2 regions of the Streptomyces sp. NPDC054047 genome follow, and region 2 is predicted to be linked to the other one. Evidence: riboswitches for the same ligand, from Rfam matches in the RefSeq annotation. Region 2 holds a riboswitch; the other holds the start of a gene.

Region 1 (15,623 bases), on a different contig from region 2:
GGCCCGCCCTCTGCGTGGGGGACTTCAGCTCGATCTGGATCAGGGCCCCCTCCCGACACCGTTGGGAAGTCGACTTGAGCGAATCCATCGACAAGCGGAGCTTCTCCGTGATCGCTGGTAAGGACGACTACCAACTGACGGTCAGCTGGGACGCCACACTCAAGAAGGTCTCCGGCCTCGGCCCCTGCGCCCGCTTCCCCGACCGCGCGCAAGAGGAGAGCCTTCGCCGCCCTCCCGTGGCATTTCGCTGGCGTGGGGTAGCCGGTCGTGGTGAGGTTCGGCCAGTCGAGGAGAGGAACGTCTTTCATGCGTGCTCGGAACATAGGTGCGTCAGCCGCCACGGCGTTGGCGCTGGTGGCCGCCCGCGACCTCGTGCAGAAGAAGCACGCACTGCTGAGGAACTTCCCCGTGCTGGGGCACGCCAGGTACTTGCTGGAGAAGATCGGCCCCGAGCTGCGGCAGTACGTCGTGACGTCCAACGACGAGGAACGGCCCTTCAGCCGTGACCAGCGCAGCTGGATCTACGCGTCGGCGAAGGAGGAGAACAACTACTTCGGGTTCGGCACCGACAACAACGTCGAGCATGAGCAGGGGCACGCGTACGTGAAGCAGCGCACGTTCGCCGGTCGGCTGCCCGATCTGCGCGACGCGCAGGCGCCGTTGCCCTCGGCAAAGGTGCTCGGCGGACCACGAGGCCGCGAGAAGGCGTTCCGTCCGGCGAGTGTCGTCAACATCTCGGCGATGAGCTTCGGCTCGCTGTCCGGCGCGGCCGTCACGGCACTCAACAAGGGCGCGGCGCTGGCCGGGACGATGCACAACACCGGCGAGGGCGGCCTGTCGCCTTACCACCTCAACGGCGGGGACCTCGTCCTCCAGATCGGTACGTCGTACTTCGGCTGCCGCAACGAGGACGGCACGTTCAACCTGGACAAGCTCAAGTCCGTGGTCGCGAGCGGGCCCGTGAAGGCGATCGAGATCAAGCTCTCGCAGGGTGCGAAGCCGGGGCTCGGCGGCATGCTGCCGGGTGCGAAGGTGACCGACGAGATCGCCGGGATCCGCGACATCCCCGCGGGCAAGGACTGCGCGTCGCCGTCGCGGCACACCGCGTTCCACGACGTGGACTCGATGCTCGACTTCGTGGAACTGCTCGCCACGGAGACCGGATTGCCCGTCGGGATCAAGAGTGCCATCGGGGAAATGGGCTTCTGGGAGGAACTCGCCACCCTGATGGAGCGAGGTGATCGAGGGGTCGACTTCGTGACCGTCGACGGAGGCGAGGGCGGCACCGGGGCTGCTCCCCTGATCTTCGCCGACTCGGTGTCCCTGCCGTTCCGCATGGGCTTCTCCCGCGTCTACAGCGTGTTCGCCGAGCGCGGGCTGACCGACGACATCACCTTCATCGGCTCCGGCAAGCTCGGCCTGCCCGAGAACGCCGTCGTCGCGTTCGCCCTCGGCGTCGACATGGTCAACGTGGGCCGTGAGGCGATGCTGTCCATCGGCTGCATCCAGGCGCAGAAGTGCCACACCGACGCATGCCCCACCGGCATCGCCACCCAGAACCCGTGGCTGACGCGCGGCATCGACGCACCCTCGAAGGCCATCCGGGCCGCGGGCTACCTGCGCACCCTGCGCAGTGAGTTGCTGAGGGTCTCGGGCGCCGTCGGCGTCGCCCATCCCTCGCTCATCGCCCCCACCGACATCGACATCCTCAACGGCGACTACGACGCCCGCACCCTGGCGAGCGTCTACGGCTACAAGGACGGCTGGGGCTCGCTCGGCCCCAAGCTCGCCGATGAGATCACCGAGCTGCTCCTTGCCTGAGCACGTCCTTGCCCCCTCGTCGGGTATGCGGAGATATGACTGCGGCCTGATCAGCACGCGACGTCACGAGTTTGCGCAGTCCTGTCCGGGGCGGTCCTCGGGGCGGGACGCTGCGCGCGAGGCGTGACAGCGGCCCGGGCGGCGCGGCCCGTACGGGAGTCGGGCCGCGCCGCGCGGGCGGGTCATAGCGCCGAGTCGAGGTGCCCGAGGTGCTCGATGAGGTTCATGTTCTCGGCGTAATCCACCGGGCAGTTGATGATCGACACGCCCGGGTCCGCCAGTGCCTCACGGAGCGTCGGCAGCAGGTCCCCGGCGGACTCGATGTGGTAGCCCTTCGCGCCGAAGCTGCGGGCGTACTGGACGATGTCCGGGTTACCGAAGTCGGTGTTGGAGTTCTCCCCGACCTCCAGGTCCATCTTCCACTTGATGAGCCCGTAGCCGTTGTCCTCCCAGATCAGCACGGTCAGCGGGATGTTCTCGCGGACCGCCGTCTCGATCTCCTGGGAGTGCATGAGGAACGAGCCGTCGCCGACCGCCGCCAGCACCTTCGTCTGCGGCCTGGCGAGCTGGACCGCGAGCGCGCCGGGCAGCGAGAAGCCCATGGTGGACAAGCCGTTGGAGATGAGGCAGGTGTTCGGCGCGTACGTCGGGTAGAGCCGGGCCATCCACATCTTCAGCGCGCCGGTGTCGACCAGCACGATGTCCTCGCGACCGAGCGCGGCGCGGGTGTCGGCGATGACGCGCTGCGGGGCGAGCGGGTAGCGCTCGTCCGCGGCACCCTGCTCGAGTTCCTTGGCCAGCAGCGCGCGGGTGGCCGTGGTGTCCTCGTCGTCGATGGTCCACCGCAGGCCGTCGAGTGCGGTGGCGAGGGCGTCGAGGGAGGCGGCGATGTCGCCGATGATGCCGACGTCGACCGAGTAGCTGTCGTCCACCTCCGCCGGGAAGCGGTGGATGTGGACGATCTTCTTGTCACCATCCGGGTTTATCCGGGACGGGTCGAACTCCTGCAGCTCGTAGCCGACGGCGATGACGACGTCGGCCTCCTCGAACCCGAAGTTGGTGTAGTCGCGCCGCATGAAGCCGAACGTGCCGGTCGCGCACGGGTGGTCGTCGGGCAGGACGCCCTTGCCGTGGAAGGTGGTCGCCGTCGACACGTCGAGTGCGGTAGCGAACGCCGTCAGCGACTCCTCGGCGCCGCCGCGCGCCGCGCCGTGTCCGGCGAGGATCACCGGCCGGCGGGCCTCCCGCAGCAGCTCCACCGCCCGCTTGATCTGCTTCGGGGACGGCGCCTCGGGCTGCACGACGTCCCTGCGCAGCGGGCGCAGGTCCGAGCCGTCCGTCGCCTCGTCGACATCCTCGGGCACGGCGAGGTAGACGGCGCCGGGCCGCTCGGACTCCGCGGTCTTGAACGCGCGCCGCACCATCTCTGGGATGGCCTGGGTGGCCGGGACGTCCGCCGACCACTTCGTGACCGGGGCGAACATGCTCACCAGGTCCACGAACTGGTGGGACTCCTTGTAGTTGCGCTCCTTGCCAACCTGCGCGGTGATCGCGACGACGGGCGTGCTGTTCGTCATGGCGTCGGCGACGCCCAGCATCAGGTTGATCGCCCCGGGCCCCAGCGTCGCGGACATCACACCCGCCGAGCCGGTGAGCCGGCCGTGCATCTCCGCCATGAAGGACGCGGCCTGCTCGTGCCGGGTGAGGACGTAGCGGATCTTCTCCGAGCGGGCGAGGGCGTTGGTGAAACGGATGTTCTCCTCGCCGGGCACGCCGAACACCACCTCGACGCCCTCGTTCTCCAGGCAGCGCACCAGGAGTTCGGCCGCTCCGTCGGGGGTCTGCTTCCGGTGCTCGGTGTCGCTCACGCTGATCGTGTCCTCTCCCGGGTTTCGGCCGCGCCGATGGGCGGACCGGTCAGTCGTCTACCCCGGCCCACCGCTCGGACGCCTGCGGACCGGGTCTTACGAGCCAGACCCTCGGATTCTTGATCGCTGCCCAGCGTTCCTCGTCGTCAGAGACCGCAGCCAGGGTCTGGTGGGTGCTGGACGTCATTCCAGAGCATCGGTGCTGCTCACCACCGGCTGGCCACCCGCCGATACGACTTCAGGGTGTTGTAGGAACGTCAATTCGACGGGCCTGTGCAGGGCACCACGCGCATCGCCGTGCGGGGCTGCCGGATCGGCGGCATCGACATCGAGGCGGGGCAGAGGGTCGTCGCCTTGTTCGCGGCGGCCAACCGCGACCCGGCCGCCTTCGAGTGGCCGGACGACCTGGTGCTCGACCGCTCCCCGAACCGTCACCTCGGCTACGGGCGGGGGCCGCACTCCTGCATCGGGACGACGGTCGCCCAGGCGGGCCTGCGCGCCCTGGTCGCGGCCCTGGCCGGGCACTCCGCCCGTCTGGAGGCCGCGGGCGACGGAGTGCGGCGGCGTACCGCGACCATGCGGGCCTTCGACTCGCTGCCCGCTGTCCTCCTTCCGCCGTCGACCCTTTCGCCCGTCTCTTGGAGTCCGCCGTGCGCATCCTGATCGGCAACCACATCGCCCCCTCTATACGGGCGCGCGGTGACATGCGCGCCTGGACCCAGCTCGCCTGTTCTGGTTCGCCCGCCCCGGCGACCTTCTCGTCCTGTGCTGCGAGCCGGATGCGGAGTTCGCCGACTGTGCCCTGGCTCACACCGGCGTGCGGTGCGAGGACCTGACCGTGCTGGCCGTTCCGCCCGGCGTATGGGGAGAGAAGCTGCTCGAACCCTCCTGCCTGACCGCGCCCGCGTTCCTCGACCGGGTGCGCGCCGCGCTCGGCCCGTCCGGGGCCGAGCGCGGTGGAGGAGGTGTTCGCGCTGTGGCCGTCGGCCGCCGTGGCGCGGTTCGCCGCCGCGGTGAGCGCGGCCGACCGGTATCTCGGCGCGGCGTTCTTCGCGCAGGGTGGCGTACTTCGGAACGGCGGACAGCTACCTGCCCTACCTGACGCGATTCCTCCGCCCTGGCGGACATCTGGCGATGGCGACTCCCGCCATGACACGGGAGGTCCGTGAGCTCGGAGCCATCCCACCTCACATCAAGAAGGTGGTCGGCTGGGAGGCGATTGCCTGGCACACGGCGGAGTGGTGGCGCTTTCAGTGGGCGATCACCGAGCTCGTGGAGGTCACTTCCGCGTGGTTGCCGCAAGACGCCTGGCGGGACTGGCTGTTGTGGGCCCGGGCAGCAGCCGAGCACACGCCCGACGGCCGGAGCGCGAACCAGCCCGTCATCGACATGCTCACCACAGACGGCGGAGAATTCCTCTCCTTCGCTCTGATAACTGCACGTAAGAACTGAGCAGACTTCACGCCGTCGGCAATTCTGTCTCTCCGATCGTGATCGGAGAGACAGAACCTAGAGCCTCACTGTCGTTGCCGGCCTTTCGGAGCGCGCCGGATCTCCAGCAGGTCTCGCACAGCTGCGTCATCCGTTGCTGCTCGCGGCAGATGACCGCCGGTGGGCCAGAATGCCTCCACGCAGGTGCCCGCATCCTCTGAAGGCCTCGGGCCGATGGCTCGCAGGCTGCGTACCGTGCGATCGCTGACGCATCCCCAGGGGCCGTGCTCATCGGTGAAGGCCGTGGCGGTCGCATTGCAGCGGGGCCGGGCGAGATCGGCCGTCAGCAGTTGCTGGTCACAGCGGTCGGGCTCGACGTGGCCGCCGTCGGCCCGGCAGGTAGGACCGGCGGGTAGGCACGTACCGGTCCAGGTGGCGATGCGGTGTCGGAAGAGGTCCAGTACCTGGACGTGGCCCTCCTGCACACCGCTTGCGGCATCAGCCAATACGGACAAGTCGGGCCCTGGTGGCCAGAGGATCCCCAGTCAGTTCCGCCAACAGATCCGTGCAGATCCATGCCGTTTTGTGAGGTACCCGAGTGCGAACCCCCTTCCCCGAAGGAGGTACATTGCCTAGCGACCACCGCGGGAGCTCGGGAGTAGCCGGGCTGAGAGGGCGGACGGGACTTGCTCCCCTTTCCGCCGACCGCATGAACCTGGACCGGGTAATGCCGGCGTAGGAAGAGTGTTGACGATGGATACTGCCTCCGTACCTGCCCAGCACGGCACTGCCGTCTCCCGTGATGCCGTGGCGGATGTGATCGCGTCGCTGCGGACCTCCGCACCCCTTGTGCACTGCCTGACCAACGTCGTGGTGTCGCAGTTCACCGCGAACGTGCTGCTCGCGGCGGGGGCTGCCCCCGCGATGGTGCACAGCGCGGAGGAGGCCGGAGCGCTGGCCCGGGTGGCCGGCGGTGTCCTGGTCAACCTGGGAACGGTGACGTCCGTGACGGCGGCGGCGATGCGCGTCGCGGTCACCGAAGCGGCCGGGGCCGGGCGGCCGTGGGTGCTCGACCCCGTAGCGGTCGGCCCGCTGCCCTGGCGCACCGAACTCGCCCGCGAACTGCTGGAGAGCGCACCCCCAGCGGTCGTTCGCGGCAATGCTTCCGAGATCCTGGCACTGGACGGCGGCACGGGCGGACGCGGCGTGGACAGCACGGACGCCCCCGAGGCGGCGCTGGCCGCGGCGGGCGCGCTGGCCCGGCGCTACGGCTGTGCGGTCGCGGTGAGCGGACCGGAGGACGTTCTCACGGACGGGACGCGCGTGGTGCGCCTGGCCAACGGGCACCCGCTGCTGACTCTGGTGACGGGAACGGGCTGCTCACTCGGCGCCCTGGTGGCCGCCTGCACAGCCGTCACCGGCGACGCGCTGCTGGCCGCCACTGCCGCGACCGGCCTGCTCACGGTGGCCGCGGAGGACGCCGCCACCCGCTCTGCGGGGCCCGGCACGTTCGCCGTCGCCCTGATCGACGCGCTGTACGAGCTCAGCCCTGAGCGGCTCACCGAGGCTCTCCACCTGCGTTGAGCATGCGCGTACTGCGCGTACTGCGCGTACTGCGGGGCCTGCGTGAGCAGTGGCCTGGACGCCACCCGCCGCACAGTGCCCGCCCACCCCGGGGCGGCGGCCCCGACACCGAGTCCGGCTGCCCTGTCCCCCAACTCGCCCCGGTGCACAACTCAAGGTCCCTGCATGTCAGGGCCTGCCGTCCCCCGTACCTCCCGATGCGTTTCCCACGCCTTTCCCCGGCCGGGAGACCCCAAGGAGCAACCCATGCGACCTCCTCTTGATCCGTCCCTGTATCTCGTGACCGACACCAGACTCTGCGGGCACCGCGGTGTCGCCGCTACCGTTGCGGCGGCCGTCAAGGGCGGCGTCACCGCCGTGCAGTTGCGCGATCCGGACGCGGACGCCCGCACGCTGTTCTCGCTCGGCCGTGCGATCCAGGCCGAACTCGCGGGCACGGGCGTCCCCTTGATCGTCAACGATCGCCTGGACGTGGCGGTCTGGTTGGACGCGGACGGCGTCCACCTCGGGCAGCGGGACGTCTCCCCCGAGAGCGCCCGGCGCCAGCTCGGTCCCGATAAGTACATCGGCCTGTCCGTCAGTCGTCTTGAGCAGCTGGCGCACGTGCCGGACTCCGTCGACCACCTCGGTGTCGGGCCGGTGTTCCCGCAGTCCACCAAGCCGGACGCGGACGCCCCGCTGGGTCTGGGCGGCCTGGCTCAGATCGTCCGGGAGAGCCCGCTGCCCTGCGTGGCCATCGGCGGGATCGGCGTGTCCGAGGCCGCCGCGGTCATGAGAAGCGGCGTGGCCGGGATCGCTGTCGTCAGTGCGGTCTGCGGGCAGCCCGACCCCGAGGCGGCAGCCCAGTCCCTCGTGCGTACTCTGCGACAGGAGATCCCCGCGTGACCAGCCCGCCCATCGCCCTGACCATCGCCGCCAGCGACCCCTCCGGCGGCGCCGGGATTCAAGCCGACTTGAAGGCGTTCTCCGCCAACGGCGCCTACGGAACAGCCGTTCTGACCGCCCTGACCGCCCAGAACACTCAGGGCGTCACCGGCATCCATGCCATTCCCCCGGCGTTCGTCACCGAGCAGCTCGACACGCTGTTCGCCGACGTCCCGGTGGACGCCGTCAAGATCGGAATGCTGGCCGACGCCGGCATCGCCGCAGCCGTCGCACAAGCCCTGGAGCGGCACCGCCCCCGGTACGTCGTCCTGGACCCCGTCATGGTCTCGACCAGCGGCCACCGTCTCCTGGAGGCCGATGCGGTGGCGGTGCTGCGCGACCGTCTGCTGCCTCTCGCCGACCTGATCACCCCCAACCTCCCCGAGGCCGGCGACCTGCTGGGCACCGCCGCGGCGAAGAATCGCGCAGAAGCCATAGAGCAGGCCCACGCACTCCTGAAAACCGGCGCCAGGCGTGTCCTGCTCAAGGGCGGCCACCACACACACGACGCAGCGTCCGTGGACATCCTCGTCGACGCCACACTCGCCACGGGCGCCGCGGGCGTCACCGAGCTGTCCGCACCTCGCGTCAACACGCGCAACACCCATGGCACCGGCTGCACCCTCTCCGCCGCGATCGCCGCCCTGCGCCCGCAACACGACGACTGGCACACCACCGTCAGTGCCGCGAAGGCGTACCTGACCGGGGCCCTGCGCGCGGCCGACACCCTGCACATCGGCAGCGGCCACGGACCTGTCCACCACTTCCACCAGTACTGGAGCTGAGCCCCATGACCACAACGTTCTGCGACGAGCTGTGGACGGCCACCGCCGAGATACGTGCGGCCATCGACAAGCTGCCGTTCGTCATCGCCCTCGGCGACGGCACCCTGGACCGGGAGAAGTTCGTCTCCTACCTGGCCCAGGACGCCCACTACCTGCGCGGCTACGCCCGCGCGCTGGCCAGCGCCGCCGCGAAGGCGGACCTGCCGCAGGACATCGCGTTCTTCGCGAAGTCCGCCCACGACGCCGTGATCGTCGAGAGCTCCCTGCACGAGAGCAACGTCGTCGACGTCGACGCCTGGACGCCCTCCCCCACCTGCACCGGGTACACCTCCTACCTGCTCTCGGTTGCTCACACCCAGGGCTACCCGGAGCTGGCCGCCGCGGTCCTGCCCTGCTTCTGGATCTACGCCGAGGTGGGCCGGGCGCTCCTCGAGTCGGCCGGCGACCTCGCCACCCACCCCTACGGCGACTGGATCGGCACGTACGCCGACGAGGAGTTCGAAGCCGCCACCGAACACGCCCGACAGATCGTCAGCCGGCTTGCGGACCAGGCCGACCCGGCCACCCGCGCACGGATGCGTACGGTCTTCACCACCGCGTCCACCTGGGAGTGGATGTTCTGGGACGCCGCCTGGCGCATGGAGACCTGGCCCGTCGGCGCCGCTCCTGCCCAGGTTTCGGAGCCCGCGAAGTGACGACCACCACCGAACCCGCCACCCCCAGACCGGCCCCGGCGAACGAGGCGCCGCTCACCCTCGACCAGCCCACACCCAAGGTCCTCAGCGGCCTGGACCAAGGCACCTTCTGGGCCAACCTGGGCGTCAGCCTGCTCGGCTTCAGCGGCATGCTGGTCGTCCTCGACCCCCTGGGCACCGGCGCTCCGACCCTGTCGTTCGCCGCGGCCGTCACCGCGTCCGTCGTCGGCACCCTGATCGGCACCGCCGCCCTGGGCCTCGCCGCCATCACCGGAGCCCGCACCGGCGCGCCCTCGATGGTCCTGCTGCGCGGCCTGTTCGGCGCGAAGGCGTCCTACCTGCCCACCGTCCTCAACGTGCTGCAGATGGTCGGCTGGGCCGTCTTCGAGCTGGTGGTCATCTCCACCGGCCTGAAGATCCTGGCCCGCCAGGCCTTCGGCGACCCGGGACCCGGCTGGCTGTACGTACTGCTCGCGGGCGCGGTGACGACAGCGCTCACGCTGCGCCCGCTCGGCGCCCTGCGCATCATCCGCCGCTACGTCACCATCGCCGTCGTCCTGGCCATCTGCTACCTGGGCTGGGACCTGGCCGGGCGCGGCATTCCGATGGAGGGCGGCTCCTGGAAGGACTTCTGGTTCGCCGCCGACAGCGTGATCGCCGTGTCGATCTCCTGGCTGCCGTTGGTCGCCGACTACGCGCGCCACTCCCGCAGCGAGAAGGAGGCATTCGGCGGCCTGGTCATCGGCCAGACCCTCGCGGGCGTCGCGGGCTCGGTCCTCGGCGTGGCCGCCCTCGCCATGATCGCGTTCGACACCACCGACCCGTACAAGGTCTTCGACCCGTTCACCGCCACCAGCGTCGGCGTGATCTGCTTCGGTGTCCTGGTCCTGCGCGAGGTCGATCAGTCCTTCGCCAACGTCTACTCCACCGCCGTCTCCGTCCAGAACCTGCTGCCCCGGGCCGACCGCCGCATCCTGTGCCTGATCAGCGGCACCTTGGCCACCGCCCTGGCCCTTCTGGTGAACATGGACAGCTACGCCAGCTTCCTCTACCTGATCGGCGCGGTCTTCATCCCGATGTTCGCCGTCCTCGTCGTGGACTACTTCGTCCTCGGCGGCCACCGCACCTGGGACGTCTCCGAACAGGCCCCCACCCGCTGGGTCATGCTGCTGCCCTGGGCGCTCGGCTTCGCCACCTACCAACTGATCGCGCCGACGAACATCGCCGGCTGGTCCGACTTCTGGGCCTGGCTGCAGGACGCCGTGGGCTTCACCGTCCAGCCGTGGATGAGCGCCTCCCTGCTCTCCTTCGCGGTAGCCGCCCTCACCACCCTCGCCGTGGGCCTAAGGGGGCGGCACGTGGCAGCGTCGGCCGAGCGGCACCCCGGGGAGTAACTCGTAGCACCACGGGTGCTACCTGGGCCAGCGACGCCTCGGAGCACGCCGCCGCATGCACGGCCGCCCCACCCGATGCCATCCGGCAACCGGGGGGGGCGATCGTCTTGATGTGTCAACTGTCGAGGAGCGTGCCGTGGGCGATCGGCGAGTACACCTGTACGAGCATGTTGCGGTCCTGGCAGCAGGCCAGCCTGGAACCCGCTCGCCGCTGCTATGGTCACCGATTTCGCAGCCGTGCCGGAAAAGCACCGCAACTACGTCCGCATTCCTTTCACCGACCCTGCCATGCGGAATCTCTATGCCGGTTGGAAAACCGTCGCCCGCACGGCGGTCGCACAACTGCGCATGGAGGCAGCCAAATATCCTGACGATCCACGGCTGACCGCACTGGTGGGTGAACTGTGCGTCCAGGACACGGACTTCCGCACGTGGTGGGCCCGCGCGCCAGGTTGCCACCCTCACCGCCAGCACCGACCCCGACCAGCAACTCGCCGTATGGACTGCAGAATTCGGATCGCCCACCCGCGACAGCCTGCGCATCCTCGCGTCCTGGGCCGCCGACCATGCCCGACCCTCGACCGCCACGTAAGCGAGCGCGCGGCAGGGCGCGGCCGTCCTACGAGGAGGTTCCCGGTGGCGTCGATCCGCGAGCCGGACTGTGCATGGGGCGGGGAGCGGTCATGTCGAGCAGCAGCAGGGCGTCGTGGTCGGGGCTGCCGGGTTCGGCGGTGTAGACGCCGATGCGTTGCCCCGGGGTGCCCTCGATGTGGAGGGACTGCGAGGTCAGGGTGAGGGCACCGACCTGTGGGTGCTGGAACGTCTTGTGGGCGGGTTTGCGTCCTGTCACCTCATAGCGCTCCCACAGGCCCGCGAAGTCCGGGCTCTTGAGCAGGAGTTCGCCGACGAGGTTGGTCAGATCCGGCGCATCGGGTGCGGTGCCAGCGGTGGCACGCAGGCGGGCGACGCAGGCGGTGATCTGGCGGTCCCAGTCGGGGAAGAGATCACGGGCCGCGGGGTGGAGGAAGAGGTAGCGGGCGAGGTTGCGGTGCTTGGCGGGCCAGTCCTCGAGTCCCGCGTACAGGGCGAGCCCGCCGGGATTCCACGCGAGCATGTCCATGCTACGACTGATCACGTACGCGGGGTTCGGGCGCAGGGACTCCACCAACAGCTTGAGGTGGGGTCGCACGGTGCGGCTGGGCGCGGGCGGCGGTTCGGCGACGTAGCGGGCGGCGCGGGCGGCGAGCTCGCGCAGGTGCTGGTGCTCCTGGTCGTCCATGTGCAGGGCGCGGGCGAGCGCGTCGAGGACGGCGGGGCTGGGGCGGGTCTCCTTGCCGCGTTCCAGGCGAACGTAGTAGTCGATGCTGATGCCGGCCAGGGTAGCCAGCTCCTCGCGTCGTAGTCCCGGGGTGCGGCGGGTGCCGGCGCCGGGTGTGAGGCCGACGCGTTCGGGACTGGTCTGGGTGCGGCGGGCGCGCAGGTAGCGGCCCAGCTCGGCGCCCTCGCTGTGTGCGCTCGTCGATGCCATGCCCCCAGTCTCACCCGCCCTACGCCTGCCGCGCAGCGCCGAGGGGGGCCCTGTCATTACCCCCGAAGAGCCCGCCCTGCCACACGCGCGCAATCCGGGCGAAGGTGAAGGAGCAATACACCCCGGCCCCCGGCCCCTGGGCCGGGCAGGCGCGCCCTGCCCGGCCGGGCGAAGGTAAAGGGGGCTGGACATCTGCGATGTGGAAGAAGGGCGAGATGCGGTACATCAAGCTCCGTGACCTGGAGGTTTCCCAGATCGGTCTGGGCGCTATGGGCATGTCCCACGGCTACACCGGCTCCGGCACCGACGACGCGGAGTCGATCCGGACGGTGCACCGGGCGCTGGAGCTGGGCGTCACCCTGATCGACACCGCCGAGATCTACGGCCCCTACACGAACGAGAACCTGCTCGGCCGGGCTCTGAAGGGCCGCCGGGACACGGTGGTCCTCGCGACGAAGTTCGGTCTGGTCTCGCACGGCGGCGACGGCCCGTGGAACCTGGACTCCAGCCCGGCGAACATCCGCACGGCCGTCGAGGGCTCGCTGAAACGGCTCGGCACCGATCACATCGACCTGTACTACCAGCACCGCGTCGACCCGAACACGCCGATCGAGGAGACCGCGGGCGCCGTCGGCGAACTGATCGCCGAGGGCAAGGTGCGCGTCTTCGGGCTCTCGGAGGCCGGCCCGGACACGATCCGCCGCGCCCACGCCGTCCAGCCGGTCACCGCCGTGCAGTCGGAGTACTCGCTGTTCACGCGCGGGATCGAGGAGCGGGTGCTGCCGCTGCTGCGGGAGCTGAACATCGGCCTGGTGCCATTCTCCCCGCTCGGACGGGGGATGCTGACCGGCACGGTGCGCTCCACCGACCAGTTCGACGAGAACGACTTCCGCCGCGGCAACCCGCGCTTCACCGGCGAGAACTTCCAGCGCAACCTGGTCCTGGCCGATCAGGTCAAGGCCCTGGCCGACGAGATTGGCGCGACGCCGGGACAGGTGGCCTTGGCCTGGCTGCTCGCCCAGGGCGACGACATCGCCCCGATCCCCGGCACCAAGCGCGTGTCCCGGCTGGAGGAGAACGCCGCCGCCGACGCCGTCAGCCTCACCCCGCAGCAGATCCAGACGCTGACCGCCCTCCCGCCGGCCTCCGGCGCCACCCACACCGAGGCCCAGGCCCGGATGCTGGAGCGCTGACCCCCGCACCCGCCGGGGCGCCGCGCTCCGCATCCCCGCACCCCCCGTTTGGAGTACTACCGTCATGCGTGCAGCCATGATGTACGGAGCCGGAGACGTCCGCGTCGAAGACCGGCCCGACCCGAAGATCGACCAGCCCACCGACGCGGTCGTCCGCGTCGTCGCCTCCTGCGTATGCGGCAGCGACCTGTGGCCCTACGCCTCCATGCCCGCCTCCGACACCGGCCGCCCCATGGGGCACGAGTTCCTCGGCATCGTCGAGGACACCGGCGCAGAGGTGACCGGGCTGACGGCAGGCGACCTGGTCGTCGCCCCGTTCACCTACAGCGACAACACCTGCGACTACTGCGCCAAGGGCCTGCACATCTCCTGCCGCCACGGCGGCCGGTACGGCTTCGACGGCGTGGACGGCGGCCAGGGCGAAGCCGTCCGCGTCCCACAGGCCGCCGGCACCCTGGTCAAGCTCCCGGTGGGCGCGGACTCCGCGCTGCTGCCGTCCCTGCTGGCCCTGTCCGACGTCATGACCACCGGCCACCACGGCGCCCTCACCGCCGGCGTCACGCGCGGCGACACCGTCCTCGTCGTCGGCGACGGCGCGGTCGGCCTCTGCGCCGTGATCGCCGCCAAGCGGCTCGGGGCGGAGCGGATCGTCCTCGCCGGACGCCACCAGGCGCGCACCGACCTCGGCCGCGACTTCGGGGCCACCGACGTGGTCGCCGAGCGCGGCGAGGAGGGCATCGCCCGCATCAAGGACGTGACCGGCGGCGGCGTGAACAAGGTGATCGAGGCCGTCGGCACCCGCCAGACCCTCGACACCGCGCTCGGAGCGGTCCTCGACGGCGGCACCGTCAGCCGCCTCGGCGTGCCTCAGTACGAGCAGGGCCCGATCGGACCGGCCCTCTTCATGCGCAACATCACCCTCACCGGTGGCGCCAGCCCCGCCCGCGCCTACATCGAGCAGCTCCTGCCCGACGTCCTCGACGGGACCATCGCCCCCGGCCGCGTCTTCGACCGGACCTTCTCCCTCGACCGGACCCCGGACGCCTACCGAGCCATGGCCGACCGCCAGGTCCTCAAGGCCCTCATCCGCCCCTGACCACGACCGGCCCCCCCTCACCGGCCTCCGCACAGCAAAGGACACCCCTGATGAAGACCGTCACCCTGAACAACGGTGTCGTCATGCCGCTGCTCGGCTTCGGCGTCTACCAGATCCCCGCCGAGGACACCGAGCGCACCGTCTCCGACGCGCTCGCCGCCGGCTACCGGCTGCTGGACACCGCCGCGGCCTACGGCAACGAAGAGGCCGTAGGCCGCGCCATCGCCTCCAGCGGCATCCCGCGCGAGGACCTCTTCGTCACCACCAAGCTGTGGGTCCAGGACGCCCCGGCCCAGGACAACACCCGCCGCGCCTTCGAGACCTCGCTGACAAAGCTGGGCCTGGATCACCTCGACCTGTACCTGATGCACCAGCCCTTCGGCGACGTCTACGGCCAGTGGCGTGCCATGGAGGCCCTCAACCGCGAGGGCCTGGCCCGCGCGATCGGCGTCGCCAACTTCTACCCCGACCGGCTGATCGACCTGATCGTCAACAACGACATCACCCCGCAGGTCAACCAGATCGAGACCCACCCGTTCTTCCAGCGCGCCGACTTCCACACTCTGATGCGCGAGCACGGTGTGCAGCACCAGTCCTGGGGCGGCTTCGCCGAGGGCAAGAACGACCTGTTCACCAACCCTCTCCTCGCGGGCATCGGCAAGGAGCACGGCAAGTCCGTCGCGCAGGTCGTCCTGCGCTGGCTCACCCAGCGCGACGTCATCACCATCCCCAAGTCCGTACGGGCCGAGCGCATGGCGGAGAACTTCGACGTCTTCGACTTCAACCTGACCGACGAGCAGATGGCCGAGATCGCCACCCTCGACACCGGCAACTCCCTGTTCTTCGACCACCACGACCCCGAGATCGTCACCTGGCTCGCCAAGCGCCGCCTCGACGCCTGATCCGAAGTTCCACGGCTGCAGCGGGCGGCAGGCCGTCAGCCTGCCGCCCTGTCGATCGCTCGAACCTCGTCTTTGGGACCCACCTGTGACCCGAACCGACCGCCTGCCGGCGCGGCGCGAAGTCTTGCGGGCCGCGCTGCTGACCGGAGCTGCCGCCATGACCACCCCCGCACTCGCCGCCTGCGCAGGCGACCCCGACCGGCAGAACTCCGGCCAAACCTCGACCTCCGCGACATCCGAACCCACGAGTACGCCTCGCGGCCGGATCCTGCTCGCCTACTTCTCCCGCCCCGGTGAGAACTATTACTACGGCGACCGCACCTACCTCGAGACCGGCAACACCGAAGTCGTGGCCCGAAAGATCCACGACCTGATCGGCTGCGACCTCTACCGGATCGAGCC
Region 2 (15,623 bases):
GCTCCATCTGCTCGAGCATGCGCTGCTCGTGCTCCGAGAGCGGCACGGAGTCCTCCTCATCGTGCAGTCGCCGGGGCGACCGGGGGTCCCCTTCAGGATAGGCAGGGAATCGCCCCCGTGAAACCCGCCCCTCTGCGCCAACTTCGCCAAACCGGACCGCCCTGCCGCTCCGGCTCGCTGAAGCGTGCATTCCCCAGCGGCCGATCCGGCATGCCGGACGGTCTGCCTCGATCATACGGCGCCCATAGCCCGTTCGGGGGGTATGTGCCGTACTCCATGTGCGGCTGCGCTGCTGATCAGCGGCCAGCCGGGCAGGTTTCAGGCCTCGTCGGCATCCCGGGTCTCACCGAGCACATGCAGCTGAGTGGCCACGGAGTGGAAGGCGGAGAGCTCCGCCGCTGCCGCCTCCAGCTTGAGGAGGGCCTCCAGGGCGCCGGGCTCGGTGTCCACCAGGACGCCGGGGACGAGGTCGGCGAAGACCCGCACTCCGTGCACCGCGTCGACCCTGACGCCCGAGGCCTCGACCAGGTCGGTGAGCTGCTCGGCGGTGAAGCGCCGCGGCACGGGGTCGCCGTCGCCCCAGCGTCCCGCCGGGTCGCCGAGCGCCTGCCTGGCCTCGGTGAAGTGCCCGGCCAGCGCCCGGGCGAGCACGGCTCCGCCCAGACCGGCGGCGAGCAGGCTGAGGGTGCCGGAGGGGCGCAGCGCGCCGACCGCGTTGCGCACGCCCTCGGCGGGGTCGTCCACGTACTCCAGGACGCCGTGGCACAGGACGGCGTCGAACCCGGCGCGCTCCACTACGTCGAACAGGCCGTGTACGTCGCCCTGGACACCGCGCACCCGATCGGCGACGCCCGCCTCGGCGGCCCGGCGCTCGAGCGCGAAGAGGGCGTTCGGGCTGGGGTCGACGACGGTGACGCGGTGGCCGAGCCGGGCGACGGGCACGGCGAAGTTGCCGCTGCCGCCTCCGGTGTCGAGCACGTCGAGGGAGTGTGACTCCCGGCCCGTGGCCTTGACCCGGCGGTCGAGGGCGTCCTTGAGGACCTCCCAGACCACGGCGGTACGGAGAGAAGCGCGGGGGCGCATCGGGTCCGACACGGCAGTTGACTCCTCGGCGCGTCCACCGCATGTCGGCGGCGGAGCTAGGGGGTTCCCTCCGCCTGCTCTTGCCGCAGACAGGAGGATGCGGGCGCTCCCACCCTATTGCCTTCGGCCGACTGCCCCGTCACCCGTCCCGGGTCGCGTCCGGCGGCTCCTGCCTGGGCTGGGGCAGCACGGGCTGGAGCACCAGCATCCGCTCGACGAGGCGTAAGAACATCGCCACGTCACGCAGCAGGTCGTCCGCGTCCCGGACGGTGGCCGCGCCCTGTATGCCGGCCTCCGCGCGGGCCCTGCGCGCCGCGCCGGAGGCGAACAGGGCGCTCCACTCGCTCAGTTCGGGCGCTATCTCGGGGAGCACTTCCCAGGCGCTGCGGATCCGCTGCCTGCGTCGCGGGGTCGCCTCGGGGCGGCCGCGGGCGGCGAGGACGGCGGCGGCGGTGCGCAGGGCGGCGAGGTGGGCCGTGGCGTAGCGCTCGTTCGGAGTCTCCAGGTGCGCGGCTTCGTCGATGCCGGCGCGGGCCTGGGCGAGCAGTTCGAGTGCGGCGGGCGGGGCCGTGGCCCGGCGCAGGACGGGGTGGACGTCGCTCGCGGGGCCGGTGGCTGCGGGGGCGGGGCCGACGGGGCGGTGCCGACGTGCGGCTGCTGCGGAAGTGCTGGCCATGACGAACCTCCTGTCGTCGCGTAACGGCTATGTGGCCGTATGTGCACATCGTGTAGTACGCCACTGACAATCGGCTCTGACCTGCGACTTTGCCCCGATCGCGGGTTCGCGTTAGTTTTTGCACTGACCAGTCAGTTCAAAAGAAGGTGCGAGGGGGGAACTGTGGACGGGCCGAACGACGGCGCGCGGGGAGCCGCCGTCACAGCGCAGGGGTTCGGGCTCAAGGGACCGCGGGGCTGGGCGTTCCGCGGGGTCGATGTCGAGGCCGGGGCCGGGGCGCTGATCGCGGTCGAGGGGCCTTCGGGATCGGGCCGGACCTGTCTGCTGCTCGCGCTCACCGGGCGGATGCGCCCCACGGAGGGAGAGGCTTCCGTGGGGGGCTTCCGGCTGCCCAAGCAGCTCGCGGCGGTGCGCCGGATCAGCGCGCTGGGGCCCGTGACCGGCGTGACGGATCTCGATCCGGCGCTGACCGTGGCCGAGCACCTGCACGAACGGGCGCTTCTGGAGCGGCGGTTCGGCGGCTCCCTGCGGGGGCTGCTGAAGCCGCGCGCCGAGCGGGCCGCCGAGGCGCGGCTGCGGGTGGACACCGCGCTGGCGGCGGCCGGGCTCGACATGGAGGCGCTGCCCAAGGGGCGCCGGACCTCCGTACGTGACCTGGAGCGCCTCGAGGCGCTGCGGCTCTCCGTGGCCCTGGCCCTGATCGGGCGGCCCCTGCTGCTGGGCGTCGACGACGTCGACCTCAAGCTGTCGGACGCCGAACGGGACGAGGCCTGGGCCCTGTTGAGGTCCATCGCAGAGAGCGGCACCACGGTCGTCGCCGTGTGCGCCGAGGCGCCCGACGACGCGATCTCCCTCTCCACGGACCGGAAGCCCACCGAGGCCCCGACCGAATCAGCCGACGCCAACGCCGACAACGCAGCCCCGAACGACGACGACAAGGAGACGGCGGATGCGCTCGCCGAAGCTGGCCGCTCTTGAGCTCAGGCGCTTCGGCAGGGGGAAGATGCCGCGTGCGGCGCTCGTCGCGCTCCTGCTGCTCCCCCTGCTGTACGGCGCGCTGTACCTGTGCTCGTTCTGGGACCCGTACGGCCGTCTCGACCGCATCCCGGTGGCCCTCGTCAACGACGACAAGGGCGCCACGGCCGCGGGCAAGAAGCTCGAGATGGGCGACGGCATCGTCGACGGACTCCAGGACAGCAAGACCTTCGACTGGCACGAGGTGAGCTCCGCCGAGGCGCGTGAGGGCATCGAGGACGGCACGTTCTACCTGTCCCTGACGATGCCGTCCGACTTCAGCAAGCGCGTCGCGTCGAGTTCGGGGGACTCCCCGGAGACGGGCGCGCTCCAGGTCCGTACGAACGACGCCAACAACTACATCGTCGGGCAGATCTCCCGGACGGTCTTCTCCGAGGTGCGCACGGCGGCCTCCACCAAGGCCTCGCGCTCCTTCCTCGACAAGATCTTCATCTCGTTCTCCGACATCCACGGGGAGACCGAGAAGGCCGCCAAGGGTGCCGACAAGCTCGACAGCGGCATCGGCGAGGCCAAGAAGGGCTCGAAGAAGCTCGTGACCGGCCTCAAGGACGCCAAGAAGGGCAGCGGCGACCTGGCCGGGGGCATCAAGAAGCTCGACAAGGGCGCCGGTGACCTTCAGAGCGGCTCGAAGAAGGTCTCGGACGGCACCCAGAAGCTGGCCGACAAGGTCAACGGCACCGCGGACCAGGTGCGGCCCTTCCTGAAGGACAACGGCAAGACCGTCGGGGACACGGCCCAGCTCGTCGCCGACTCCTCCAAGGCCCTGCGCGGCAACCTGGACACCTGGGTCAAGCTCGCCCCCGTGGCGGCCGACGGCGCCAAGAAGGGCTCCGAGACGATCGGCGACTTCTATACGAAGCGCTGCGAGAACCTCCCGGTGCCCGACCCCGCCTGCCCGGAGATCAAGAAGGCCAAGACGGCGGCGGAGAACGTGTCGACCATCGCGGACGACATGAACACCGTGGTCAAGGACCAAAGCAGCGACATCAAGAAGCTCGACAAGCACCTGGCCGCGCTCCAGAAGAAGTCCCAGGCGCTCGCCGACCGCGCACCGCACCTGAACGAGGACCTGGACAAGGCCGTCACCCAGATCAACGACCTCAACACGGGCGCGGGCAAGGTCGCCAAGGGCGCCAAGAAGCTGCACACCGGCCTCGGCACCGCCAAGACCGGCGCCACGGACCTCGACGCGGGCGTGGGCAGGCTCAAGACGGGCGCGACCGACCTCAAGGGCGGCCTGTTCAAGCTGGCCGACGGCTCGGAGAAGCTGTCCGGCGGGCTGCACGACGGCGTCAAGAAGATCCCCGACTACGACAAGAAGGACCGCGACGAGCGCACCGACGTCATGGCCGACCCGGTGCAGCTCGCCTCCCAGTCGATGCACAAGGCGCCCAACTACGGCACCGGCTTCGCCCCGTACTTCATCCCGCTGTCCCTGTGGGTCGGCGCGATGGTGGCGTACATGCTGATCCAGCCGCTCAACCGGCGCGCGCTCGCCGCGGGCGCGTCCGCCTGGCGGATCGCGTTCGCCGGCTGGCTGCCGGTCGCCGCCCTCGGCGTGCTCCAGGTGGCGGCCCTGATGTCGGTCCTGCACTGGGGCCTGGGCCTGCAGATGACGCGGGCGGCCGGGACGGTGGGCTTCCTCTGCCTGGTGACGTGCTGCTTCGCGGCGATCGTGCAGTGGCTGAACGCGCGCTTCGGGGCGGCCGGGCGAATCCTCGTCCTCGCGGTCCTGATGCTCCAGCTGACCTCGGCGGGCGGCACGTACCCCGTCCAGACGAGTCCGTCGTTCTTCGGCTGGATCCACCCCTTCTTGCCGATGAGTTACGTCGTCGACGCCCTCCGCAGGCTCATCACGGGCGGCGGTCTGGGCCCCGTCTGGCAGGCGTGCGCGGTGCTCACGGCCTTCACCGCGGGCGCCCTGGCGCTCACCGCGCTCTCCGCGCGCCGCAAGCAGGTGTGGACCCTGGACCGCCTGCACCCGGAGCTGAGCCTGTGAGACCTGGAACCGGGCCTGTCCGGGCGGCAAGACCTGTGAGAATCAGGCCCATGGACAGCAGCGCAACCAGCACCCGGCGTGAGGCCACCCGGCAGAAGCTCTACGAAGCGGCCGTCACCCTCATCGCGGAGCAGGGCTTCTCGGCCACGACGGTCGACGAGATCGCCGAGCGGGCCGGGGTCGCGAAGGGCACGGTCTACTACAACTTCGCGAGCAAGTCGGTCCTCTTCGAAGAGCTGCTGCGGCACGGCGTCGGCCTGCTCACCGCCTCCTTGAAGGAGGCGGCCGAGAAGGCGGCGGGGAGCGGCGGCAGGCAGGTCGACGCGCTGGACGCGATGATCCGGGCGGGCCTGGTCTTCATCGACCGCTATCCGGCCTTCACCCAGCTGTACGTCGCCGAGCTGTGGCGCACCAACCGTGCCTGGCAGTCCACCTTGATGGTGGTCAGGCAGCAGGCGGTCGCCGTCGTCGAGGACGTGCTGCGCGCGGGCGTCGAGAACGGCGAGCTCAGCGAGGAGATCGACATCCCCCTGACGGCCGCCGCGCTCGTCGGGATGGTCCTGGTGGCGGCGCTCGACTGGCAGGCCTTCCAGCCGGAGCGCTCCCTGGACGACGTGCACTCGGCGCTCTCGCGGCTGCTGCAGGGCCGGGTGAGCGGCGGGCGCTGAGCCCTCCCGAAGCAGCGCCGTCCCGGAAGGCACGCCGTCCCGGAGGCCGCGCACACAAGGGCGCCGGTCCGGTCTCACCTGATCTCCAGGCGGCACCGGACCGGCGCTTCTCGCGTTCCCCCGCAGTCCCCCGTTCGGCCCCCCGGGTGGTCATCCCCCGAGCGGCCGCCCGTCACCCCGTGCCTCACTCCCACCTTCGGCGGGGTGGGAGGAGCGGTTAAGGGCGCCGCGCCGTTCCGCCGCCCCGTGTCGGCGGTACGGGCGCTGCGCCCTTCTCCGTGTCCCTCACTCTTCCGTCCGCGCAGGTCGGGACCCATCCGCGCTACTACTCATCTCCATCACTAGGTACGGATACTCAGACCTGGGTGCTCATCCCCAGGCCGGGACGTTCCCGACTGGTTACGATCGCGTCCGTGTCCGTACTCCCCCTGGTCTTCACCAGCGGCTGGGCAAGCGGGATCAACGCGTACGCCGTGGTCCTGCTGCTCGGTGTCTTCGGCGCGACCGGGATCACCGACGAGGTTCCCGAGTCGCTGCAACGTCCTGATGTGCTGATCGTCGCCGGGGTCCTCTTCGCCTGCGAGGCCGTCGCCGACAAGATCCCGTACGTCGACTCGGTGTGGGACACGGCGCACACCGTGATCAGGCCGGTGTCCGGCGCCGTGGTGGGTGCGCTGCTCGCGGGCCAGAGCGGTTCGCTCCCCGACCTGGCGGCGGGCGCGGTGGGCGGTTCCACCGCGCTGGCGAGCCACTGCGTGAAGGCCGGGACGCGGATGGCGATCAACACGTCGCCCGAACCGTTCAGCAACGTCATCGTGAGCACGGCCGAGGATCTCGGGGTCGGCGGGATCATCAGCTTCGCGATGTTCTATCCGGAGGCGGCGGCGATCATCGCGGCCGTCCTGCTGGTGCTCGGTCTGATCCTGCTGTACTTCCTGATCTCGCGAATCCGGCGGTTCCTGCGGCGCAGGGCGCAGCGGCGCGAGGAGAAACAGCTCGCGGCGCACAGTGGACGGCCACCGGACTGAGGGCTCCCGGCAGGACTGTCAGTGGCGGCCGATAAAGTCCCTGGCATGGCACGGATTGTGGTGATCGGCGCCGGGATGGGCGCGATGGCGGCCGCTGCCCGGCTGGCCGTCGCGGGCCACCGGGTGGTGGTGCACGAGCGGTCGGGTACGTACGGCGGCGCGCTCGGCAGCGTCGAGCGGGACGGCTTCGTCTTCGACACGGGGCCCGGCCTCCTGCAGCTCCCCGCCGTCTATCGCGACCTGTTCGTCAAGACGGGCAAGGAGCCGCTGGAGAAGTGCGTCGAGCTCTCCCAGGTGGAGCCCGCCGTACGGCACGTCTTCGCGGACGGCACGGCGGCCGATCTGCCCAACGCCTCGCGCGCGGGCGTCGGCGAGGCCCTGGACGCGGCGCTCGGCAGCGGCGCGGGCGCTGCCTGGTCGGCGTACATGAACCGCGCCCGTGAGGCGTGGGACCGCACCCGGCGCCCGCTCCTGGAAGAGCCGCTCTGGCCGAACTGGCAGGTTCTCGCAGACCGCGAGCCCTACCCCTCGGTGCCGCACAAGCGCCTCCTGCGGCGCGAGCGGCGCGCGACCACCCTCACCGAGGTCGGCGAGCTCGAACTGGGCGGCGACGCACGGCTCCTGGCGCTCCTCGAGCAGTACGCCCTCGCGTGCGGCCTCGACCCCCGGGCGACCCCGGCGAGCGCGGCCGTCCTGCCCTACCTGGAGCACACCTTCGGCGCGTGGTCCGTGCGCGGCGGGATGCGCGCGCTCGCCACGGCCGTGTACGAGCGGTGCCTCGCCCGGCGGGTCGAGTTCGCGTTCGACTCCCCCATCACCCGGATCATCGAGAAGGACGGCCGCGCGGCCGGCGTCGAACTGGCGGACGGGACGGCGCAGGAGGCGGACTTCGTGGTCGCCGGTGTCGCGCCCGGCGCACTGGACGGCTTGCTGTCCGGTGTATCCGGCATGTCCGCCGCCTCCGGTGTGAACATACGGGCGGAGGGTGAGGTGCAGGCCCGGTCCGGACTGCCCAGCCGCCTCACGGTCTTCCTCGCCCTGCGCGGCTCCCGGCCGGAGGGCACGCCCCACCGGACGGTGCTGCACACACCCGACCGCCAGGACGAGCTCGACCGGCTCTTCGGGCACCGCCCCAAACTGCCCGCCGCCCCCACCCTCACGGTGCTGCGCCCGGACGACCCCGTCCTCACGCCGGACACCGAGCACGAGGCGGTCACTCTGACGGCCACGGTGCCCGCGCACACGGAGGTCACCGAGGCCGACGTGGAGCGCCTGCTGGACCGTGCCGAGTCCGCCGTGCCCGGCCTGCGCGGCCGGCTGCTGTGGCGCGAGGTCCGCACCCCCGCGGACGTCGCGGAGGCCACCGGTGCCGAGGGCGGCGCGGTCCCGCCCCCGTCCCTCGCGGCAGGAGAGGGCCGGCTGCTGCATCCGGCCAACAGCACCCGGCTGCCGGGGCTGTTCGCGGTCGGCGGCTGGGCGCATCCCGGCGGCGGACTTCCGCACGCGGGCATGTCGGGCACGCTGGTCGCCGGGCTGATCGTGGAGGGACCGGAGTTCCGCGGCTCCCAGTGAGCTCGTGAGCTCGTGAGCTTCCGGCCTCGGGTCCGGGCCCTGGCCCGGATCAGTACCGGTACTGCTCGTTGTACCCCGCGTCGTAGCCGTTCTCCTGGGCCTGCTCGCCCTGGTACGGATACGGCTGCTCCGGCGGGAGTTCGCCGCCGTACTGGCCGTAGGGGTCCTCGACGTTGCGCTGCTGGGGCACCCAGACCCCGCCGGGCGGCGTCTCGTTGTACGTATCGGACCCGGCGCCGTACGGATCGGCCGCCGGGTAGGACGCGTACTGCTGCTGGTCGCCGTACGCGTCGTAGCTCTGCTGGCCGCCGTACGTCTGGGTCCCGATGTACGGGTCGGAGTACGCGGCGTACTGCTGCTGGCCCGTCTCGCCGTACGCGTAAGGCTGCTGGGGGTCATAGCCCGCGGTCGCGTACGTGTCGTAGCCGTAGCCGCTGTCCGCCGGGGCGGACTGCTGCTGTGCGTACGCCGTGTCGCTGTAGACGCCGTACTGCCCGGTGTCGTCCGGCAGCGGCTCCGGGGCGTAGACCCCGGTGCCGGGAGCGGTCTCGGGCGGCGGCCCTGCCGGGCCCGCGTCCTCGTACTCCAGGTCGGAGACCTGGAGCGTCGGCTCCTGGGGAGCCTCGCCACCCACGCCCCGCGGCGACTTGCGGCGCTTGCTCAGACCGGGCTGGCCGCCGAGCGCCCAGCCGGTCGAGAAGCCGCGGCGGAACGACAGCGTCACGTACGTCTGTCCCGTGGCGAAGGCGATCGCACCGAGCCCGATGACCACCACCGACGGCAGCAGCACGCCGATGACCACGCCGAGGAAGCCGCCGAAGGCCAGCAGCCGCCAGCGCAGCCGCGCCTTGTACTGCAGCAGCACCTCGCCGAGCAGCCACAGCGCGACGCATCCGAACGCGATGTAGAGGACCGTCCAGCCCATGTACGCCCCTCTCCCCGCGGCCGCCGCCCCCAGGGGTACGGCCGGTCAGGCCTGCGGGTGATGCAGGCCCAGATTCTCGTAGATTTCCAGAGTCGCCGTGGAGTTGTTGAGCGTGATGAAGTGCAGCCCCGGGACACCCTCGGCCAGCAACCGCGCGCAGAACTCCGTCGCGAACTCGATGCCAATGGAGCGTACAGCCGCCGGATCGTCTTTGGCTGTGAGGATGCGCTCTTTGAGCGCCGGAGGGAAGGAAGCGTTGCTGAGCTGGGGCAGCCGCTCCAGCATGCGCACGTTCGTCACCGGCATGATCTCCGGGATGATCGGAGTCGAACAGCCCGCGGCCTCGACCCGGTCGCGCAGGCGCAGATACTCCTCCGGATAGAAGAACATCTGTGTGATCGCGTAGTCGGCGCCCGCGCGGCACTTGTCGACGAAGTGCCGGACGTCGGTGTCCCAGTCGGCCGAGCGCGGATGCATCGCGGGGAAGGCCGCCACGCCCACGCAGAAGTCGCCCGACTCCTTGATCAGCTGGACCAGTTCGGCGGCGTAGGTGAGGCCCTTGGGGTGCTTGACCCAGTCGGCGAGGGGGTCGCCGGGCGGGTCGCCGCGGACCGCGAGCATGTTCCTGATGCCCGCGTCCGCGTACTGCCCGATGATGTTGCGCAGCTCGGCCACGGAGTGGTCGACCGCGGTCAGGTGCGCGACCGGCGTGAGCGTGGAGTCGGCGACGATCTGCTGCGTCTCCTTGACCGTGCCCGCACGCGTCGAGCCGCCCGCTCCGTACGTCACGGAGACGAAGCTGGGAGCCACCGCCTCGACCCGGCGCAGGGCGTTCCACAAGTTCCGCTCGCCCTTCGGGGTCTTCGGCGCGGAGAACTCGAACGAGTACGTCGTCTTGCCGGTGGCGAGCATGTCGCGCACGGTGCGTGCGCGATCAGATCTGGTGGAAGCAGTGCCTAGGGCCATACGGGCAGGTTAGCGACGGGGCACCGCTACCGGCCAATCTCCGTCCAACCTGCGGACAACCTGGCCGAAGTTGGCCGAAGATCGCCGGTCAGGCCGTACGCAGGCGCTTCGCGAAGTCGGCCGCCGCGGCCGCCGGATCGTCGGCCTCGGTGATGGCCCGTACGACGACGACGCGGCGGGCGCCCGCTTCGAGCACCTCGTCCAGATTGCCCGCGTCGATGCCGCCGATGGCGAACCAGGGGCGGTCCGTGCCGAGCGAGGCCGTGTACCGGACGAGGTCGAGTCCAGGGGCGTACCGGCCCGGCTTGGTGGGGGTCGGCCAGCAGGGGCCCGTGCAGAAGTAGTCCACGCCGTCCTGCGTCGCGGCGGCCGCCGCCTCGGCGTCGGCGTGCGTGGAGCGGCCGATCAGGACGTCCTCGCCGAGGATGCGGCGGGCCGCGGGCACCGGCAGGTCGCCCTGGCCCAGGTGGAGCACGTCGGCGCCGATGGCGTGCGCGACGTCCGCGCGGTCGTTCACCGCGAGGAGCTTGCCGTGCCGGCGGGCGGCGTCGGCGAAGACCTGGAGGTGGTCGAGCTCCTCGGCCGCCTCCATGCCCTTGTCGCGCAGCTGCACGATGTCCACGCCGCTGCCGAGGACGGCGTCGAGGAACTCCGGGAGGTCTCCCTGGCGCTTACGGGCGTCCACACACAGGTAGAGGCGGGCGTCGGCGAGCTGCTCGCGGGCAGGCTTGGCGGCCATGGAAAGGTCCCCCCGGTCGTCGGTGGCCTACGGGCCGCGGGTCCCCTGGGGGACGCGCGGCCCGCACGCAACGGTTTTCCGTGTCGGTCAGACGGCGAGCGCCTGGGCGCGGCGCTTCACCTCCGTCCCGCGATTCTCGCTCAGGGCCTGCGCGGGGGTGCCGGGCAGGGTCTCGTCGGGAGTGAAGAGCCACTCCAGCATTTCCTCGTCGGAGAAGCCGTCGTCCCTCAGGAGCGTCAGGGTGCCGGTGAGGCCCTTGACGATCTTGTCGCCGTCGATGAAGGCGGCCGGCACCTGAAGCGCGCGGTTCTCACCACGGCGCACGGCGATCAGCTGGCCCTCCTTGACCAGCTGGCGCACGCGCGTCACCTCGACGTCGAGCAGTTCCGCGATGTCGGGGAGGTGGAGCCAGGCGGGGACAAGAGCATCAGTCTTTGCGTCAATCTCGGTCACGGGGTCAAGCGTAGCTCCGGGCACCGACAGCGGCCGGTCACCGGGTCCCATCGGCTACGGCAGCACGGCCTTCTTCAGCGGCACCGCGGGGTCCGCCACCAGCTCAGGGGCGAGGCGGGCGCCCGCCTCGATCAGCTTGCGGCCCTGCGCCAGGTCCCGGGGGCGGCCCACCGCGAGGACGGCCACCAGGGCGCCCCGCAGGAACCAGCACACGGTCCAGGCGGCGCCCGAGGGGTCGCCGCGCCACACCAGCTCGTCGGCGGTGGCGTGGTGTCCCGCGTACTGGACGAAGCGGCCGAACTGCTCGGACCAGAAGTACGGGACGGGGTCGTACGCCGAAGGGGTCTCGCCGATGATGTTCGCCGCCACCGTGCGCGGTCCCTGGAGGGCGTTGTCCCAGTGGTGCACGAGAAGGCGCTCGCCATACCTTCCCGAAGGGAAGGAGGAGCAGTCGCCGACCGCGTACACATCGGGTTCCGACGTGCGCAGGTGGTCGTCGGCGAGGATCTCCCGGTGGGCGCCCAGGGCGATGCCGGAGTCCGCGAGCCAGTCCGTGGCGGGGCGGGCGCCGATGCCGACGACGACGGCGTCCGCGGGCAGCCGGGTGCCGTCGTCCAGGAGGACGCTGCCGGGCTCGACGCGATCCACGCGCGCGTGGGTGCGCAGTTCGGCGCCGGAGTCGGCGTACCAGGAGGCCATCGGCGCCGCGACCTCCGCGGGAAGGGCCCCCGCGAGCGGTCGCCCGGCGGCTTCGACGACGGTGACCGAGCAGCCCGCCTCACGGGCGGCGGTCGCGAACTCGGCGCCGATCCAGCCCGCGCCGACGACCACGATGCGGTGCTGCTCGGCGAGCACGGGCCGCAGCCGCTCGGCGTCGTCGAGGGTGCGCAGCAGATGGACGCCGGGGACCCCGGAGGCGCCGGGCAGCAGGATCGGTTCGGCTCCGGTGGCGATCACCAGGGCGTCGTACGGGACCGGGCCCCGCTCGGTGTCCAGTTCGTGGTCCGCGGTGCGGACGCCCGTGACCTCGCGGCCCAGGCTCAGCTCGATGCCGAGCGCCTCGAAGTCGATGTCGAAGGCGGAGCCCTCCGCCTTGCCGAGCAGCACGGCCTTGGACAGCGGCGGTCTGTCGTACGGCTGGTGGGGTTCCGCGCCGATCAGGGTGACCGCACCGGGGAACCCCTGCTCGCGCAGGGCCACGGCGGTCTGCACCCCGGCCATCCCCGCGCCGACGACGACCACCCGGCGCTCTTCCTGCCTCCGCTGCTCGCTCACCCGATCACTCTAGGGCGGCGGGCGACGCCGGACTCAGTGCGCGACGGGGAGATCTCTGACACACCGTCACCGCCCATACCCGGACAGCTCCCCTACTGCCGCCGGACGCCAGGGGCTAGGGTGGCCGATGCAGAGCACTCGCGGGAGCCCGGACGCACCGGGCTGAGAGGGAGGCTGGACGGCCTCCGACCGTACGAACCTGATCCGGGTCATGCCGGCGAAGGGAGGGGCTGGACGCCCATGCATCCACGGACACCACCTCACGCGACGACCGACGTCGTGGTCGTAGGCGGCGGCATCATCGGCCTGGTCACGGCCTGGCGGGCGGCCCAGCGCGGCCTGTCCACCGCGGTCGTGGACCCCGAACCGGGCGGCGGCGCGGCGCAGGTCGCCGCGGGCATGCTGGCCGCCGTCACCGAGCTGCACTACGGCGAGCAGACGCTGCTGGCGCTGAATCTGGCCTCCGCGCAGCGCTATCCCGCGTTCGCGGCCGAGCTGGCCGAGGCGAGCGGCCGCGATCTCGGCTACCGCGCGTGCGGCACGCTCGCCGTCGCGCTCGACTCCGACGACCGCGCCCACCTGCGCGAACTGCACACCCTTCAGCAGCGGTCGGGGCTCACGTCGGAGTGGCTGAGCGGGCGCGAGTGCCGCCGTCTGGAGCCGATGCTCGCACCGGGCGTCCGGGGCGGCCTGCGCGTCGACGGCGATCACCAGGTCGACCCGCGCAGGCTCGCCGCCGCGCTCGTCGTGGCCTGCGAGCGGGCGGGAGCGATCTTCCACCGCACCTGGGCGGAGCGCCTGACCGTCGCGGGCGACCGGGCCACCGGAGTCGTCCTCGCCGACGACACCACCCTGGAGGCCGGTCAGACCGTGCTCGCCGCGGGCAGCCTCAGCGGGCGCCTCGCCGGGGTTCCGGAGGGCGTACTGCCGCCCGTGCGCCCCGTGAAGGGGCAGGTCCTTCGGCTCACGGTGCCGGAGCGGTACGCGCCGTTCCTGAGCCGCACCGTGCGCGCCGTCGTGCGCGGCAGCCACGTCTACCTGGTGCCGCGCGAGAACGGCGAGCTCGTCGTCGGCGCGACCAGCGAGGAGCTCGGCTGGGACACGACGGTCACCGCGGGCGGCGTGTACGAGCTGCTTCGGGACGCCCACGAGCTCGTACCGGGCATCACGGAACTGCCGCTGACCGAGACCCGCGCGGGCCTGCGCCCCGGCTCCCCCGACAACGCGCCGCTGCTCGGCCCGACCGCGCTCCCCGGCCTCCAGCTGGCCACCGGCCACTACCGCAACGGCGTACTTCTGACGCCGGTCACCGGTGACGTGATGGCGCACGCCCTGACCACCGGTGAACTGCCCGACGAGGCACGGGGGTTCACCCCCCTGCGCTTCGTCCGCACCCCCCTGACGCAGCCCTTCATGGAGCAGCCCGCATGACTCTCTCAGCCGTTACCGCCGTCTCCGTCAACGGAGAGGCACGCGATGTGGCCGCGGGCACCACGCTCGAAGCCCTCGTCGCCACGCTCACCGCGGCCCCTTCGGGGGTCGCCGCCGCGCTCAACGAAACCGTCGTACCGCGCACCCGGTGGTCCACCACCCCGCTCACCGACGGGGACCGCGTCGAGGTCCTCACCGCGGTCCAGGGAGGCTGAACCGACATGGCGGACGATCCCTTCGTCATCGGCGGGCTCACCCTCTCCTCGCGCCTGATCATGGGTACGGGCGGTGCGCCGAGCCTGGACGTGCTCGAACGTTCCCTGGTCGCCTCCGGTACGGAGCTGACGACGGTCGCGATGCGCCGCCTCGACCCCGGGGTGCAGGGCTCGGTGCTCTCCGTGCTCGACCGGCTCGGCATCCGCGTCCTGCCGAACACGGCGGGCTGCTTCACCGCGGGCGAGGCCGTCCTGACCGCCCGGCTCGCGCGGGAGGCGCTCGGCACCGACCTGATCAAGCTGGAGGTCATCGCGGACGAGCGCACGCTGCTTCCCGACCCGATCGAGCTCATCGACGCCGCCGAGACCCTGGTCGACGACGGCTTCACGGTCCTTCCGTACACGAACGACGACCCGGTCCTCGCCCGGAAGCTGGAGGACGTGGGCTGCGCGGCGATCATGCCGCTCGGCTCCCCCATCGGCTCCGGGCTCGGCATCCGCAACCCGCACAACTTCCAGCTGATCGTCGAACGCGCGGGCGTGCCGGTGATCCTGGACGCGGGGGCGGGCACGGCGTCCGACGCGGCGCTCGCCATGGAGCTGGGGTGCGCGGGTGTGATGCTCGCCTCCGCCGTGACGCGGGCGCAGGAGCCGGTCCTCATGGCCGAGGGCATGCGGCACGGGGTCGAGGCGGGGCGGCTCGCGTACCGGGCCGGGCGAATCCCCCGGCGGCACTTCGCCGAGGCGTCGTCGCCCGTGGAGGGCATGGCCCGGCTCGATCCGGAGCGGCCCGCGTTCTGAGCGTCGCGTGCCTGTCACAGCTCGGCTGCAGTCGGGGCCCGGGCCAACCCGGGCGGGCAACGGTGTCGGCGGTGGCTCGTAGACTCCCTTCGTGGACACGACCCTTCAGGACCCGCTCGTCGGGCAGGTGCTCGACGGCCGCTATCGCGTGGACGGGCGGATCGCGGTGGGCGGGATGGCCACGGTCTACAGGGCCGTGGACACCCGCCTCGACCGCGTGCTCGCGCTCAAGGTGATGCACCCGACGCTGGCCGCCGACGTCTCGTTCGTCGACCGCTTCATCCGCGAGGCGAAGTCGGTCGCCCGGCTCTCGCACCCGAACGTGGTGGGGGTGTACGACCAGGGCGCCGACGGTGCGTACGTCTATCTCGCGATGGAGTACATCGCCGGCTGCACCCTGCGTGACGTGCTCCGCGAGCGCGGCGCCCTGCAGCCGCGCGCGGCCCTCGACATCCTGGAGCCGGTCCTCGCCGCGCTCGGCGCCGCGCACCGCGCCGGGTTCGTGCACCGCGACATGAAGCCGGAGAACGTCCTCATAGGGGACGACGGCCGGGTCAAGGTCGCCGACTTCGGCCTCGTGCGCGCGGTGGACACCGTCACGAACACGACCGGCACGGTGCTCGGCACGGTCTCCTATCTCGCACCCGAGCAGATAGAGCACGGCACGGCCGACACCCGCGTGGACGTGTACGCGTGCGGCGTCGTGCTCTACGAAATGCTGACCGGCGCCAAGCCGCACTCCGGTGAATCGCCCGCC

The links. A riboswitch is a leader RNA that binds a small molecule or an ion and turns the genes downstream of it on or off. The one in region 2 is predicted to bind thiamine pyrophosphate.
Region 1: it holds a riboswitch for thiamine pyrophosphate, as region 2 does, so the genes downstream of both, thiM (hydroxyethylthiazole kinase) here and thiO (glycine oxidase ThiO) in region 2, are expected to answer to the same signal.

What each region holds. Positions count from the first base shown of each region.
Region 1 is NZ_JBVJKV010000004.1:356,003-371,625, reverse strand. It holds gene ACZ6ZP_RS18450 (FMN-binding glutamate synthase family protein) at 307-1,821, shown strand; gene ACZ6ZP_RS18445 (acetolactate synthase large subunit) at 2,004-3,689, opposite strand; gene ACZ6ZP_RS18440 (cytochrome P450) at 3,963-4,352, shown strand; gene ACZ6ZP_RS18435 (preATP grasp domain-containing protein) at 4,402-4,791, shown strand; gene ACZ6ZP_RS18430 (hypothetical protein) at 4,824-5,141, shown strand; TPP riboswitch at 5,755-5,880, shown strand; gene thiM (hydroxyethylthiazole kinase) at 5,874-6,704, shown strand; gene thiE (thiamine phosphate synthase) at 6,951-7,589, shown strand; gene thiD (bifunctional hydroxymethylpyrimidine kinase/phosphomethylpyrimidine kinase) at 7,586-8,413, shown strand; gene ACZ6ZP_RS18410 (TenA family protein) at 8,419-9,108, shown strand; gene ACZ6ZP_RS18405 (purine-cytosine permease family protein) at 9,105-10,502, shown strand; partial or broken gene ACZ6ZP_RS18400 (MmyB family transcriptional regulator) at 10,695-11,094, shown strand; gene ACZ6ZP_RS18395 (helix-turn-helix transcriptional regulator) at 11,122-12,030, opposite strand; gene ACZ6ZP_RS18390 (aldo/keto reductase) at 12,246-13,223, shown strand; gene ACZ6ZP_RS18385 (zinc-binding dehydrogenase) at 13,288-14,319, shown strand; gene ACZ6ZP_RS18380 (aldo/keto reductase) at 14,370-15,221, shown strand; gene ACZ6ZP_RS18375 (flavodoxin) at 15,379-15,623, shown strand, end outside.
Region 2 is NZ_JBVJKV010000001.1:405,439-421,061, forward strand. It holds gene ACZ6ZP_RS01885 (DUF3040 domain-containing protein) at 1-46, opposite strand, end outside; gene ACZ6ZP_RS01890 (methyltransferase) at 319-1,095, opposite strand; gene ACZ6ZP_RS01895 (SAV_6107 family HEPN domain-containing protein) at 1,223-1,759, opposite strand; gene ACZ6ZP_RS01900 (ATP-binding cassette domain-containing protein) at 1,922-2,737, shown strand; gene ACZ6ZP_RS01905 (YhgE/Pip family protein) at 2,709-4,793, shown strand; gene ACZ6ZP_RS01910 (TetR/AcrR family transcriptional regulator) at 4,844-5,461, shown strand; gene ACZ6ZP_RS01915 (DUF4126 domain-containing protein) at 5,875-6,489, shown strand; gene ACZ6ZP_RS01920 (phytoene desaturase family protein) at 6,535-8,061, shown strand; gene ACZ6ZP_RS01925 (hypothetical protein) at 8,111-8,986, opposite strand; gene metF (methylenetetrahydrofolate reductase [NAD(P)H]) at 9,032-9,952, opposite strand; gene thiE (thiamine phosphate synthase) at 10,041-10,691, opposite strand; gene ACZ6ZP_RS01940 (Rv2175c family DNA-binding protein) at 10,779-11,144, opposite strand; gene ACZ6ZP_RS01945 (NAD(P)/FAD-dependent oxidoreductase) at 11,199-12,365, opposite strand; TPP riboswitch at 12,550-12,662, shown strand; gene thiO (glycine oxidase ThiO) at 12,660-13,850, shown strand; gene thiS (sulfur carrier protein ThiS) at 13,847-14,065, shown strand; gene ACZ6ZP_RS01960 (thiazole synthase) at 14,072-14,866, shown strand; gene pknB (Stk1 family PASTA domain-containing Ser/Thr kinase) at 14,958-15,623, shown strand, end outside.